Promicromonospora sukumoe: one gene and its partner. The protein of the gene in region 2 binds, or shares a complex with, the protein of the main gene of each other region. Links are inferred from orthologs where the notes say so. Each region holds a gene or a part of one and is shown on either strand. Other genes may lie near its edges.

What was found.
Region 1: the proteins of uvrA (region 2) and mfd are in contact, whole or in part, in a crystal structure (PDB 4DFC), measured with the Escherichia coli proteins. The link is inferred for Promicromonospora sukumoe from one-to-one orthologs.

Annotation. Positions count from the first base shown.
Region 1 is NZ_JACGWV010000002.1:771,966-779,028, forward strand. What follows is about bases 721-4,913. They hold mfd (transcription-repair coupling factor), read right to left. Parts: upstream 4,521-4,913; coding sequence 921-4,520; downstream 721-920. Other genes in these bases: FHX71_RS20435 (ABC transporter substrate-binding protein), read right to left, coding at 721-805; FHX71_RS20445 (acyltransferase family protein), read left to right, coding at 4,675-4,913. Outside these bases: more of FHX71_RS20435, read right to left, coding at 1-720; more of FHX71_RS20445, read left to right, coding at 4,914-5,745; FHX71_RS20450 (MFS transporter), read left to right, coding at 6,053-7,063. UniProt on the Escherichia coli protein: Couples transcription and DNA repair by recognizing RNA polymerase (RNAP) stalled at DNA lesions. Mediates ATP-dependent release of RNAP and its truncated transcript from the DNA, and recruitment of nucleotide excision repair machinery to the damaged site.
Region 2 is NZ_JACGWV010000001.1:2,887,950-2,894,335, forward strand. Bases 900-4,415 are described here. They hold uvrA (excinuclease ABC subunit UvrA), read right to left. Parts: upstream 4,046-4,415; coding sequence 1,100-4,045; downstream 900-1,099. Other genes in these bases: FHX71_RS12810 (OsmC family protein), read right to left, coding at 900-1,017; FHX71_RS30040 (tetratricopeptide repeat protein), read right to left, coding at 4,127-4,415. Outside these bases: excinuclease ABC subunit UvrC, read right to left, coding at 1-434; more of FHX71_RS12810, read right to left, coding at 532-899; more of FHX71_RS30040, read right to left, coding at 4,416-6,386. UniProt on the Escherichia coli protein: The UvrABC repair system catalyzes the recognition and processing of DNA lesions. UvrA is an ATPase and a DNA-binding protein. A damage recognition complex composed of 2 UvrA and 2 UvrB subunits scans DNA for abnormalities.

The DNA of each region.
Region 1 (7,063 bases), on a different replicon or contig from region 2:
GCACCATCTCGACGTCGCCCTTCAGGAACACGAAGCCCAGCGGCGTCGGGTTGATGATCTCGGTGTTGCCCACCTCGAAGATGTCGCCCGAGCCGACCTGCTTAGCGTTGTAGGCGCCGGTCGACCACTGGGTGAGCTCGGCGTCGGCCTTGCCTGCCTGTACCTGGGCGAGCGCGTCGGCGTCGGTGTCGAACTGCAGCACCTTGGCCGGCTTGGCCGCGCACTCCTTGGCGTTCAGCGCGGCGAGCGCGTCGGCCTGGGTCGAGCCGGTGAGCACGGCCACCACACGACCGCAGAGGTCGGCCAGGACCTTGATGCCCTCCGGGTTACCGGCCGGGACCATGATCGCGTCGCTGTCGTTGTAGTAGTCGACGAAGTCGTAGTCGATCTGGCGCTCGCTCGTGTCCGACATGGCGGCGGCGAGCGCGTTGACGTTGCTCGCGTAGAGCTCGCCCAGCAGCGAGTCGAACGGCATGTCCACGAAGTTGTACTTCAGCCCGAGCCGCTTCGATGCGGCGTCGAACAGGTCGATCTCGAAGCCGACGATGCGGCCGGCCTCGTTGGTGTACTCGAAGGGTGGGTAGCCCGACTCCGTGCCGACGGCGATGCGTGCCGACTCGGCCCGCAGCTCACCCGGCAGCATCGCGCGCAGCTCCGGGCGCACCTCCACCGCCTGCGTGGCACCCTCGGCCGGGTCGGAATCGGTCGCGCAGCCGGTCAGCAGGGCGCCGAGCGCGGTCGTCGCCGCGATCGAGGCGATGACCGCGCGTGCGCGGTGTCCACGCACGCGATGTCCGAGAGCCATGCGGTGTCCTCCACAAAACGACATGATGAGCGGGTTACGCGGGTGGAGCCTATACGGTCCGGGTCGTTTGCTGTGAATTCGAGTTTCACCTACTCCCACGGCAGCGACCCCGGCGTCACGAGCGTGTGCCGACCTTAGCGGCAGCCCCCACGTCCGCCAGAATCACGGCGTCGATGAGGCCGCGCGCCCACTCCAGCACCTCGGTCCCGCGCAGCGGGCGCCCGCCGATCCGCGCGGTGGTCGGGAACGGCACCAGGACCGCGCGGATGGCCGGCTTGAGGATGGTGCCCGGGTAGAGCCGCTTGAGGCGGAGCTGCGCCGACTCGGGCAGGTTCACCGGCGCGAACCGGATGTACTTGCCCTGCGCCGTGATGTCCGTGAGCTCGGCGTCGCGCGCGTGGTTGCGGAAGTCCGCGACGTCGAACAGCGCGGCGGCGACGTCGGGCAGCACGCCGTAACGGTCGGTGAGCTCGGCACGGACCTCCGCGAGCGCCCCGGCGTCGTGCGCGGTCGCGATCTTCTTGTAGGCCTCCAGCCGCAGCCGCTCGGTGGCGATGTAGGACTCGGGCAGGTGGGCGTCGACGGGCAGCTCGATGGTGACCTCGGGGGTCTCCTCCTCGCGGTCGCCGCGGAACGCGGACACGGCCTCGCCGACCATGCGGACGTAGAGGTCGAAGCCGACGCCGGCGATGTGCCCGGACTGCTCGCCGCCCAGCAGGTTGCCCGCGCCGCGGATCTCGAGGTCCTTCATGGCGATCTGCATGCCCGCGCCGAGGTCGGTGTGGGCGGCCATGGTGGCGAGCCGGTCGTGCGCCGTCTCGGTCAGGGGCTTCTCGGGCGGGTACAGGAAGTAGGCGTAGGCGCGCTCGCGCCCGCGGCCGACGCGGCCGCGGAGCTGGTGCAGCTGGGACAGGCCCAGCATGTCGGAGCGCTCCAGGATCAGGGTGTTGGCGTTGGAGATGTCCAGGCCGGTCTCGATGATCGTGGTGCAGACCAGGACGTCGAGCTCCTTCTCCCAGAAGGCGCGGATCACCTGGTCGAGCTGGTGCTCGCTCATCTTGCCGTGGGCCACGCCGATCCGGGCCTCGGGCACGAGCTCGGCGAGCCGGCCGGCGGCGCGCTGGATGGTCTCCACCTTGTTGTGCACGTAGAAGACCTGGCCCTCGCGCAGCAGCTCGCGCCGCAGGGCGGCCGCGATCTGCTTCTCCTCGTAGGCGCCCACGTAGGTGAGCACGGGGTGGCGCTCCTCCGGCGGGGTGGCCAGCGTGGACATCTCGCGGATGCCGGTGACCGCCATCTCCAGGGTGCGCGGGATGGGGGTGGCGGACATGGCGAGCACGTCGACGTTGGTGCGGAGCTGCTTGAGCGTCTCCTTGTGCTCGACGCCGAAGCGCTGCTCCTCGTCGATGACCACGAGGCCCAGGTCCTTGAAGGCGACGGAGCCGGTGATGAGGCGGTGCGTGCCGATGACGATGTCGACGCTGCCGTCCTTGAGGCCGGCGAGCGTCTCCTCGGAGTCCTTGGCGGACTGGAAGCGGCTGAGCGCACGCACGTTCACGGGGAACCCGGTGTACCGCTCGGAGAAGGTCTCGAAGTGCTGCTGCACCAGGAGCGTCGTGGGGACCAGGATGGCGACCTGCTTGCCGTCCTGCACGGCCTTGAAGGCCGCGCGGATGGCGATCTCCGTCTTGCCGTAGCCGACGTCGCCGCAGACCAGCCGGTCCATCGGCACGGACTTCTCCATGTCGGCCTTGACCTCGTCGATGGTCGCGAGCTGGTCGGGCGTCTCCACGTAGGCGAAGGCGTCCTCCAGCTCGCGCTGCCACGGGGTGTCGGGGCCGTAGGCGTGACCCTGCGTCGCCATGCGCGCGCTGTAGAGCCGGATCAGCTCGCTCGCGATCTCCTTGACGTGCTTGCGGGCCTTGGCCTTGGTGTTCTTCCAGTCGGCGCCGCCCATCTTGGACAGCGACGGCGACTCTCCGCCCGTGTACTTGGTGACCTGGTCGAGCTGGTCGGTGGGCACGAAGAGCCGGTCACCCGGCTGGCCGCGCTTGCTGCTCGCGTACTCGATCACGAGGTACTCGCGGGTGGCCCGGTTGCCGCCGGTGCCCATGGTGCGCTGCGCCATCTCGACGAACCGGCCGACGCCGTGCTGCTCGTGCACCACGAAGTCGTCGGCCTTGAGCTGGAGCGGGTCCACGACGTTGCGGCGCCGGCTGGGCATCTTGCGCATGTCGCGCGTGCCCGAGCCGGCGCGCCCGGTCAGGTCCTGCTCGGAGAAGACCGCGAGCTGGAGGTCGGGCGCCACGAAGCCCTTGCCGACGCCGCCCGCGAGCACGTGCACGACGCCGGGCTCGGGCTCCTCCTCCAGCGACACCGCGAGCCGGGCCGCGGTGCCGGCCGCGGAGAGCTGCTCGGTCATGCGCTTGGCCGGCCCGTGGCCCTCGGTGGTCAGCACGAGCCGCCAGCTCGCGACCTGCAGCCCGTGCACGTCGTCCAGGGCGCGGGCGAGGTCGCCGCGGTAGGACTCGACGTCGCGCGCGCTGACGGTGAGCACGGTCTCGTCGGCGCCCGACGACGCGTCGTCCGACCCGTCGGTGAGCTCGGTGTCCTGCGTGAAGGCGGACAGGGTCCACCAGCCCAGGCCGCGCCGGGCCGCGATCTCGCGCACCTCGGCGAAGGTCTCGAAGGACGCCGCGGACAGGTCGATCGGGGCCGCCCCGCCGGCCACCGCGCCGGTCCAGGCGGCGGCCAGGAACTCCTCGGTGGTCGCCACCAGGTCGTGGGCGCGGCGCCGCACGCGCTCGGGCTCGTTCACCACGAGCAGCGCGTCGTCGGGCACCAGCTCCAGGACGGGGACCATGCGGTCCACCAGCACCGGCGCGAGCGACTCCATGCCCTCGACGGCCACGCCGGCGGAGAGCTTGTCGAGCATCTCGACCGCGCCCGGCAGGGTCTCCACGAGGTCGGCGGCGCGGGCCCGCACGGCGTCGGTCAGCAGGATCTCGCGGCACGGCGGGGCCCAGACGCCGTGCTCGGCGATCTCCAGGCTGCGCTGGTCGGCCACGGCGAACCAACGGATCTCCGTGACCTCGTCGCCCCAGAACTCGCACCGCAGCGGGTGGTCCTCGGTGGGCGGGAAGATGTCCAGGATGCCGCCGCGCACCGCGAACTCGCCGCGCCGCTCCACCATGTCGACCCGCGTGTACGCGGCGGCGGTGAGCCGCTCGGCGACGTCGGTCAGGTCGGCGGTGGTGCCGGTCTCGAGCTGGACGGGCGCCAGCTCCCCCAGCCCCTCGACGACCGGCTGGAGCAGGGCGCGCACCGGCATCACCAGGAGCCGGATCGTGCTCGCCTGGCCGTGCCCCTCGGCCGGGTGCGCGAGCCGGCGGAACACCGCGAGCCGCTTGGCCACGGTGTCCGCGCGCGGGCTGAGCCGCTCGTGCGGCAGGGTCTCCCAGGCGGGGAGCACGGCGACCTCGTCGCCCCGGTCCTCGGGGAGGTAGCCGCGCAGGCTCGCGGCCAGGTCGTCGGCCTCGCGGCCCGTCGCCGTCACCACCACCAGGGGGCGCTGCTCGGACGCCGCCACCAGCAGGGGCGGGCGTACGCCCACCGGGCCCACCACGTCCACGAAGCCGCGGGCGCGCACGTGCTCCACGGCGGCGGACGCGCCGGGATCACGCAGAAGAGTGGGGAGCAGGCCGGTGAGGTTCATGGGTTCTGTCCTTCGAGGGCGCACGACGACGGGCCCTTCACGGGCACGACCCGGGGTAGGGGCATGGGTGAGGGGCTGGGTCCCAGGCTACTCCTGGGCACTGACACCGCTCTGGCCGTGCCTTCCGTCCCGCTCTGTCCTACGATGACCGGCGATGTTCACCCCCTCCGGTACCCCGCGGCACGGCACACCCGCCCCGGGACGCGCCGCCGCGCCCCGCTCCGCCGTCCGGCTCGACTGGCCCGACGCCGCGCGCGGCCTGGCCATCGGGCTGGTGGTGCTCTACCACGCGACCAACTGGACGTGGTCGACGGGCTACGAGGTGAGCGTGCTGCGCGAGGTGAACGAGACGCTGCGCAGCCTGCGGATGCCGCTGTTCTTCGCCGTCGCCGGGATGTTCGCCGGCAAGTGGACGACCGTGCCGTGGTCCCGGCTGGCCCGCGGCAAGCTCCTGTACTTCGCCTGGGTGTTCGTGCTCTGGGAGCCCATCTCCCTGGTGGTCCGCCTGGTCACGGGCTACTACCAGGTGGCCGACGCCGACTGGGGCATCCTCGCGGACGAGCTCACCTGGTCGCTGCTGGCCCCCCGGTCGGAGCTCTGGTTCCTCTGGACGCTGGCCGCGTTCTTCGTGGTCGCGCGGGCGCTGCGCCGGGTGCCCTGGTGGGTGCAGCTCCTCGCGGCCGCGGCCGTCAGCGGGTGGGCGCTGGCCGGCTGGGAGCCGGAGAGCATCGCGTGGCGGGGCACGGCCCAGTTCGCCGTGTTCTTCCTCGCGGGCCTGCACCTGCGGCCGTGGCTCGAACGGTTCGCCGAGCGGGTCACGTGGCTCTGGGCAGTGGGCGCCGTGGCCCTGTGGCTCGGCATCCAGGTCACGGTGCGCCAGCTCGGCCTCGCCGACATGCCCGGCCTCTACCTCCTGGCCAACGTCGCCGGCGTGCCGGCCGGGGTGGCCGTGAGCGTGCTGGCCTCCCGCGTGCCGGGCGCGCTCGGGCTGCGCTGGCTCGGCGCGCGCACGCTGCCGGTCTTCGTCACCCACACCTCCGTGGTGCTCTACCTGCTTTTCCTGCTCTACAGCAACGGGATCTGGGTGCCCGCACCGCAGTCGCAGGTGCTGCCGGTGCTGCTCTGGGCGGCGGCGATCGCCGTCGGCCTGGGCCTGGGCGCGCTGGCCCCCCGGATCGGCCTGCGCTGGCTGTTCGCCCCGCCCGAGTGGCTAACGGGCCGCTGAGCGCCGCTGAGCGCCCCGTGTCAGACCCACAGGTCCCCCGGGTGACCTGTGGGTCTGACACGTCTAGGGCCGCCCCGCCTCACCCGGGTGAGAAACGCAGTTCACCCCTGTCTGACCAGTCCTGACCTGGGACCCCGGTCGTAGCCTGAGCGACATGTCAGGGCTCCTCCGCGCTGCTCCGGGAGGGACCGGCACACAGGCCGGAAATCCGTCCCCCGACCGGCCGGGCACACGACCACCCGCTCGGCAGGACGCCGCGCGCCGCCGTACCGGGCGGGTCTCGTCGACCGTCGTGACCCTCGGTGTGGTGAGCTTCCTGACGGATGTCTCGTCCGAGGCGGTCACCGCGATCCTGCCGCTTTACGTCACGGCGGCGCTCGGCCTGTCCGTGGTCGCGTACGGCGTGGTCGACGGCCTCGTGCAGGGCGCCGGCGCGCTGGTCCGGGTGGCCGGCGGCTGGGCCGCCGACCGTACCGACCGGCCCAAGTGGGTCGCCGCCGTCGGCTACGGGCTGTCCGCCCTGACCCGGGTCGGCCTGCTGTTCGCCGCGGGACTGCCCGCCATCGCGAGCCTGGTCGTCACGGACCGCGTGGGCAAGGGCATCCGCACGGCCCCGCGCGACGCCCTGATCGCGGCGTCGGCCAACCCGCGCAACCTCGGGCGCTCCTTCGGCGTGCACCGGGCCCTGGACACGGCGGGGGCCGCTCTCGGCCCGCTGCTCGCGTTCATCGTGCTCTGGGCCATCCCGGACGGGTACACCACGGTCTTCGTGATCTCGCTGGGCGCCGCGGTGCTCGGCGTCGGCGCCCTCGTGCTCCTGGTCCCCGACCTGCGGCCCCGGCAGGCGGCCTGGCTGAAGACCCACCGCACCCGCGAGACCCGCGGGCTGCCCAAGTGCAAGGGCTGCACGTGCGACGCGCCCGGCGGCCTGGAGCTCGCCGGACGGCCGTTCTCGTGGAGCTTCCTGCGCGGCGGCGCCACGGTGCGCCTCCTCGTCGTCGCCGGGCTGCTCGGCCTGCTGACCGTGGGCGACGGGTTCGTCTACCTCGCCCTGCAGGACCGGGACGGGTTCGCGACCCAGTGGTTCCCGCTCCTGTACGTCGGCACGAACGCCGTCTACATGCTGCTCGCGGTGCCGGTGGGCCGGTTCGCCGACCGCGTCGGCCGCGGGCGCGTCCTGGTCTGGGGGCACCTGCTGCTCGCGGCCGCCTACGCCTGCGCGGCCGCTCCGTTCGCGGGCGCGACGACGACGGTGGTCGCCCTGGTCCTGCTCGGCGCCTTCTACGCCGCGACGGACGGCGTCCTGTCGGCCCTGACC
Region 2 (6,386 bases):
TCGAGGGTCTCCCGGATGGCCCAGGCGTGCCCGTAGGGCCCGAAGTACCGGGTGCCCTTGCGCTTGGCGCCCCGCATGACCTGGGCGCGCGGCACCTCCTCGCCGAGGGTCACGGCGAGGTACGGGTAGGACTTGTCGTCCCGGTACTTCACGTTGAACCGCGGGTCGTACTGCTGGATCCAGGTGAACTCCAGCGCGAGCGCCTCGACCTCGGTGCCCACCACCGTCCACTCGACCGACGCCGCGGTGGTCACCATCCGCTGCGTGCGCTCGTGCAGGTGCGCCACGTCCTGGAAGTAGTTCGCCAGGCGCTGGCGCAGGTTCTTCGCCTTGCCCACGTAGATGACCCGGCCGTGCTCGTCGCGGAACCGGTAGACACCGGGCGCGGTCGGGATCTCTCCCGGCTTGGGTCGATAGGTCGCTGGATCCGCCATTCCCCCAACCTATGCGCTACCACTGACACACAGTGATCGAGGCGACCGTGTCAGACGTACAGGTCACCCGGGGGACCTGTAGGTCTGACACGTCAGGTCAGGCGGAGACGGCGAGCGGCACGGCGGCGACGTGGACCGGGAAGTTCACCGACCGCGAGATGAAGCACATCGCGTGCGCCTTGTGGTGCAGGGCGGCCACGTGCTCGTCCGTCGCGAGCTCGCCAGGGTCCGCCACGACCTTCGGGTGCAGCGTGACGTCCGAGAAGGCGCCCTCGCCCCGCGACTCGACGCGCATGGTGCCCGTCGCCGCGTCCGTGTACTCCCGCACGACCAGCCCCGACTCCGCCGCCAGGTGCAGGAACCACAGCATGTGGCACTGGCTCAGGCTGACGACGAACAGCTCCTCGGGGTTGTACCGGCCCGGGTCTCCCCGGAACGCCGGGTCCGCCGAGCCCAGGAGGGGCGGCTTGTGGGCTAGGTCGATCTCGTGGTCGCGCGAGTACGCGGTGTACGACGACGTACCCGTGTCCCCCGCGCCGGTCCACCGCACCGTCACGGCGTAGTCATGCGTCGCTCCGCTCATGTGGCCCACCCTAGGGGTCACCCGGCCGGGAGGCCATCACGCACGCGTGACGGCCTCCCGGGTGCTTCGGACGGAGCCTTCCTCAGGCCGACGCCGCTGCCTTCGCCCGGCTGGTCTTCTTCGCCGGGGCCTTGCGCTTGGCGGCGCCGTTCGTCGCCGGCAGCACCGGGACCTCCCCGGCGCGGGCGTGTCCGTCGAGGATCTCCGCGAGGTACGTGCCGGTGTGGCTCTCCGGAACCTCCGCGACGGCCTCGGGCGTGCCCTGCGCGACGACGTTGCCGCCACCGCTGCCGCCCTCCGGGCCCATGTCGATGACCCAGTCGGCGTTCTTGATGACGTCGAGGTTGTGCTCGATGACGATCACCGTGTTGCCCTTGTCGGCCAGCGACTGGAGCACGCCGAGCAGCCGGCGCACGTCCTCGAAGTGCAGGCCCGTGGTCGGCTCGTCCAGCACGTAGGCCGAGCGGCCCGACGACCGCTTCTGCAGCTCCGCCGCGAGCTTGACGCGCTGCGCCTCGCCGCCCGACAGGGTGGGCGCGGGCTGGCCGAGACGCACGTACCCGAGGCCGACGTCGACGAGGGTGGACAGGTGCCGCGAGATGGCCGGGAACGCCTTGAAGAACTCCGCGGCCTCCTCGATCGGCATGTCCAGCACGTCGGCGACCGTCTTGCCCTTGAAGTGCACCTCGAGCGTCTCGCGGTTGTAACGCGCGCCGTGGCAGACCTCGCACGGCACGTAGACGTCCGGCAGGAAGTTCATCTCGATCTTGATGGTGCCGTCGCCCGCGCACGCCTCGCAGCGCCCGCCCTTGACGTTGAACGAGAAGCGGCCCGGCCCGTAGCCGCGCACCTTGGCCTCCTCGGTCTCCGCGAAGATCTTGCGGATGCGGTCCCAGACGCCGGTGTACGTCGCGGGGTTGGACCGCGGCGTGCGGCCGATCGGACCCTGGTCGACGTGGACCACCTTGTCGAGGTTGTCCAGGCCGGTCACGCGCTTGTGCCGTCCGGCCACCCGGCGGGCACCGTTGAGCTGGTTCGCCATGACCGTGTAGAGGATCGAGTTCACCAGCGTCGACTTGCCCGATCCCGAGACGCCCGACACGACGGTCAGCACGCCGAGCGGGAACGACACGTCGACGCCCCGCAGGTTGTTCTCGTGCGCGCCCACGACCGTGACCTGGCGGTCCTTGTCGATCGCCCGCCGCTGCGCCGGGACCGGGATGGAGCGCCGCCCGGCCAGGTAGGCGCCCGTGAGCGAGTCCTTCTGCTCCAGCAGCCCGGCGTAGTCGCCCGAGTGGATGACGTGGCCGCCGTGCTCGCCCGCGCCCGGGCCGATGTCGACGATCCAGTCGGCGGCGCGGATCGTGTCCTCGTCGTGCTCGACGACGATCAGCGTGTTGCCCAGGTCCCGCAGCCGGGTGAGCGTGTCGATGAGCCGGCGGTTGTCGCGCTGGTGCAGGCCGATCGACGGCTCGTCCAGCACGTACAGGACGCCGACCAGGCCGGAGCCGATCTGGGTGGCGAGCCGGATGCGCTGCGCCTCGCCGCCCGACAGCGTGCCCGCGGGCCGCTCCAGCGTCAGGTAGTGCAGCCCGACGTCGAGCAGGAAGCCCAGGCGCGCGTGGATCTCCTTGAGCACCTCCGTGGCGATCTGCGCCTCGCGGACGCCGAGCTCGATGCCCTTGAGGAACTCCGCGGCCTCGCCCACCGGGAGTCGGCAGACGTCGGCGATGGACAGGCCGTCCACCTTGACCGCGAGCACCTCCGGCTTGAGCCGGGCGCCGCCGCAGGTCGGGCACGGGACCTCACGCATGTAGGCCTCGTACTTCTCCTTCGACCAGTCGGAGTCGGTCTCGCGGTGCCGGCGCTCCAGGAACGTCACGGCGCCCTCGAACCCGGTCGAGTACTGCCGCTCGCGGCCCCAGCGGTTCTTGTACTTGACGTGCACCTTGTGGTCGCGCCCGTGCAGGATCGCCTGCTGGGCCCGCGCCGGCAGCGCGCGCCACGGCACGTCCATGGAGAACTTCATCTCCTCGGCGAGCGCGGACAGCACCCGCTCGAAGTACTCCGACGACGTCTGCGCCCACGGGGCGACGGCGCCGCCGCGCAGCGTCTGCTCGTCGTCGGGGACGATCAGGTCCGGGTCGACCTCCAGGCGGAAGCCGATGCCGGTGCACTCGGGGCACGCGCCGTAGGGCGCGTTGAACGAGAAGGTCCGCGGCTCGATCTCGTCGAGAGCCAGCGGGTGCTCGTTGGGGCAGGCGCGGTTCTCGGAGAACTTGCGGGTGCGCGTGACGTCGTCGATGTCGGCGTCGACCAGCTCGATCATCACGAGGCCGCCCGCCAGCGCGAGCGCGGTCTCCACCGAGTCGGTGAGCCGGCGCTGCACGCCGTCGCGCGCGACGAGGCGGTCCACGACCACCTCGATGTCGTGCTTGAGCTTCTTCTCCAGGGTGGGCGGGTCGGTGAGCTGCACGACCTCGCCGTCGACCCGGGCGCGGGAGAAGCCCTTGGCCTGAAGCTCCTTGAACAGGTCCGCGTACTCGCCCTTGCGGCCGCGCACGACGGGCGCGAGCACCTGGTAGCGGGTGTTCTCGGGCAGCTCGAGGATCTGGTCCACGATCTGCTGCGGCGTCTGCGACTGCACCTTCTCGCCGCACACCGGGCAGAACTGCGTGCCGGCGCGCGCGTAGAGCAGGCGCAGGTAGTCGTAGACCTCGGTGATGGTGCCGACGGTGGACCGCGGGTTGCGGTTGGTCGACTTCTGGTCGATCGACACCGCGGGCGACAGGCCCTCGATGAAGTCGACGTCGGGCTTGTCCATCTGGCCCAGGAACTGCCGCGCGTACGCGGACAGGGACTCGACGTACCGGCGCTGACCCTCGGCGAAGATCGTGTCGAACGCGAGCGACGACTTGCCCGAGCCGGAGAGCCCTGTGAAGACGATCAGACGGTCCCGGGGGAGGTCCAGATCGACGTTCTTGAGGTTGTGCTCACGGGCACCGGAGACGACGAGACGATTGCTCACAGAGGCATCCTAGGGCGGACCACCGACATTCGCACGGGTGTTCTACGGATCAGTCTGGGAGACTCGTCACACCCGCGGCGTTCAGCGGATCGCGCGGCCGTCGACGGCGCCGGAGCGGCGCACGCGAGCCTGCAGGTCCAGGGCTCGCAGGAGGTCCTGCTCGTGGGCGTAGGAGCCGTCGACGAGCCGACGACGGACATTCACGACCTCCTGCGCGTACTCGGCAGCGGGGTCCGACATGCCGAGGTCGAGGTGCACCGAGACGAGGTTCGTCAGCGCGGCCGCGAGGCCCGGCAGGTGCACGTCGGGGCTGTGCCGCGCGAGCTCCCGGCGCAGGCGCACGGCCTCCGTCGTCGGCTCGACGCCCTCCTCGGGACGGCCCGCGTCGATGAGCGCGGCGCCGAGGTTCAGCAGCGCGTCGGCGAGGGCGGGCTCGAACCGGCCGGCGTCGTCGGTGGCGAGGAGGCGCAGCAGGTCCACGGCCTCCTTGGTGGGCGCCACGGCGTCGTCCGCCCGGCCCAGCTCGGCGTAGAGCACCCCGAGGTTGGACAGGGAGTGCGCCAGGTGCTCCTCGCCGGGCTGGCCGTCCTTGGCCAGGCCCCGCCGGATGGCGACCGCCTCCCGCTCCAGCGGCAGGGCCTCCTCCGGCTCACCGGCCCGCGAGTGCGTGACCGCGAGGTTGGACAGCGAGGCCGCGAGCATCCGGCGGTACCGCGCCGGCTGCTCGCGGGCCAGCCGGCGGCGCAGCAGCACCGCCTCCCGCTCCAGGGCGATCGCCTCGTCGAGGTCCCCGAGGCGGGAGCGCACCGCGCCCAGCGACGCGAGCGTGTAGGCGAGCGTCCAGGTGTGCGTGGCGGGGTTCTCGCGGGTCAGCTCGCGCCGCACGGCGGCGGCCTCGGCCAGCGGCGCGACCGCCTCGTGGTCCCGGCCCAGCGCGGCGTAGGCGTTGGCCAGGTTGGTGAGCGCGAACCCGAGCTCGTTGCGGTGCCGCTTCGGGGCCTGCAGCACCATCTGGCGGCTGAGCTCCACGGCCTCCAGGGCGAACGGCAGGGCCTCCGGCGGGCGGCTCTCGGTCAGCGTCACCGAACGGTTGGACAGCGCCGTGCTCAGGAACACCGACCACTGCCGCGGGTCGCGCTCCACCAGGTCGCGCAGGATCGGGAGCATCTCGGCGAAGGACTCGTCCTCGTCCTGCGGCGTGCCGATGTCGTTCTGCGCGACGTTCAGGCTGATCAGGACGCGCGCCTTCTCCGCGTCGCACCAGCCCCGGTCGCGCTCGGGGGCCGCCCGGCACAGCTCGACCGCCTCCTGGTGCGCCACGAGCGCGTCCCGGGCGTTGCCGGCGCGCCAGCGCGCGCTGCCCAGCACGTTGACCGCCGAGACCAGCGCGGTGCGGTAGCGGTCCGGGTCACCGGCCGCGATGCGCCGCCACGCCTCGACGCCGGCCTCCAGGATCTGCAGCGACTCGCTCACGCGCGCCACGTCCCGCAGCGCGGTGCCGAGGTCGACCAGGGCCTCCGCCCGGCCCACGGCGTCCTTCGCGGTCGCGACCAGCCGCTCGCCGCGCACCACGTCGTCGACCGAGGCGTCGACGACGGAGCGCTGCTTGAGCAGGAAGGCGGTGCGCAGGGTGCGCGGGTCGTCGCCCGCGGAGTCGGCGGCCCGGCGCAGGAGCTCTGCGGCCAGCGCGGTCGCGGCCGGCAGCTCGGACAGCTCGACCTCCAGCCGCCGCGCGACCCGCACCACGCGCAGCGCGGCCTTCCGGGACAGCCCCCACGTGCACGAGCCGACCATCGACACCGACCGGCCGAGCCGGTCCACGACGAGCAGGTCGCCGAGCCTGTCCGACCCCCCGGGGCCCGACCCGAGCTCCCCCGCGGCGGCCGGCAGCCCGAGCAGCCAGCGCGCGCCCGCGCGCACCGGAAGACCCGGCACCACGCGGCGCAGCACGTCGCGGGCCGCCGCGGTGTCGTCCACCCCGAGCAGGCAGGCCGCCGCGACGACGTCCTGCACCTCCTCCAGGCTCAGCTCCAGCCCGGCGTCGCGCGCCGACCCGGCCCAGGAGGCGACCGCCACGTCGAGGAGCGCGCGCAGCGGGCTCGGCTCGTCGGCCGGGACCGGCACGCCCGCCGCCGCGAGGGCGACGAGGGCCGCGGCCGCGTGCAGGTCCGACACGCGGGTCCCGGCCGCGCGGCCGGACAGGTCCGGCCCCGCCGGGTCCGGCCCGGCCCGGAGCGCGTCGCCGAGGTCGGGGTCCGGGACGCCGAGGTGCCCGGCGAACGCGGTGACCGCGGCCTGGAGCACGGCGTCGTCGGTGAGGTCGTGGGACAGCGGCAGGTCG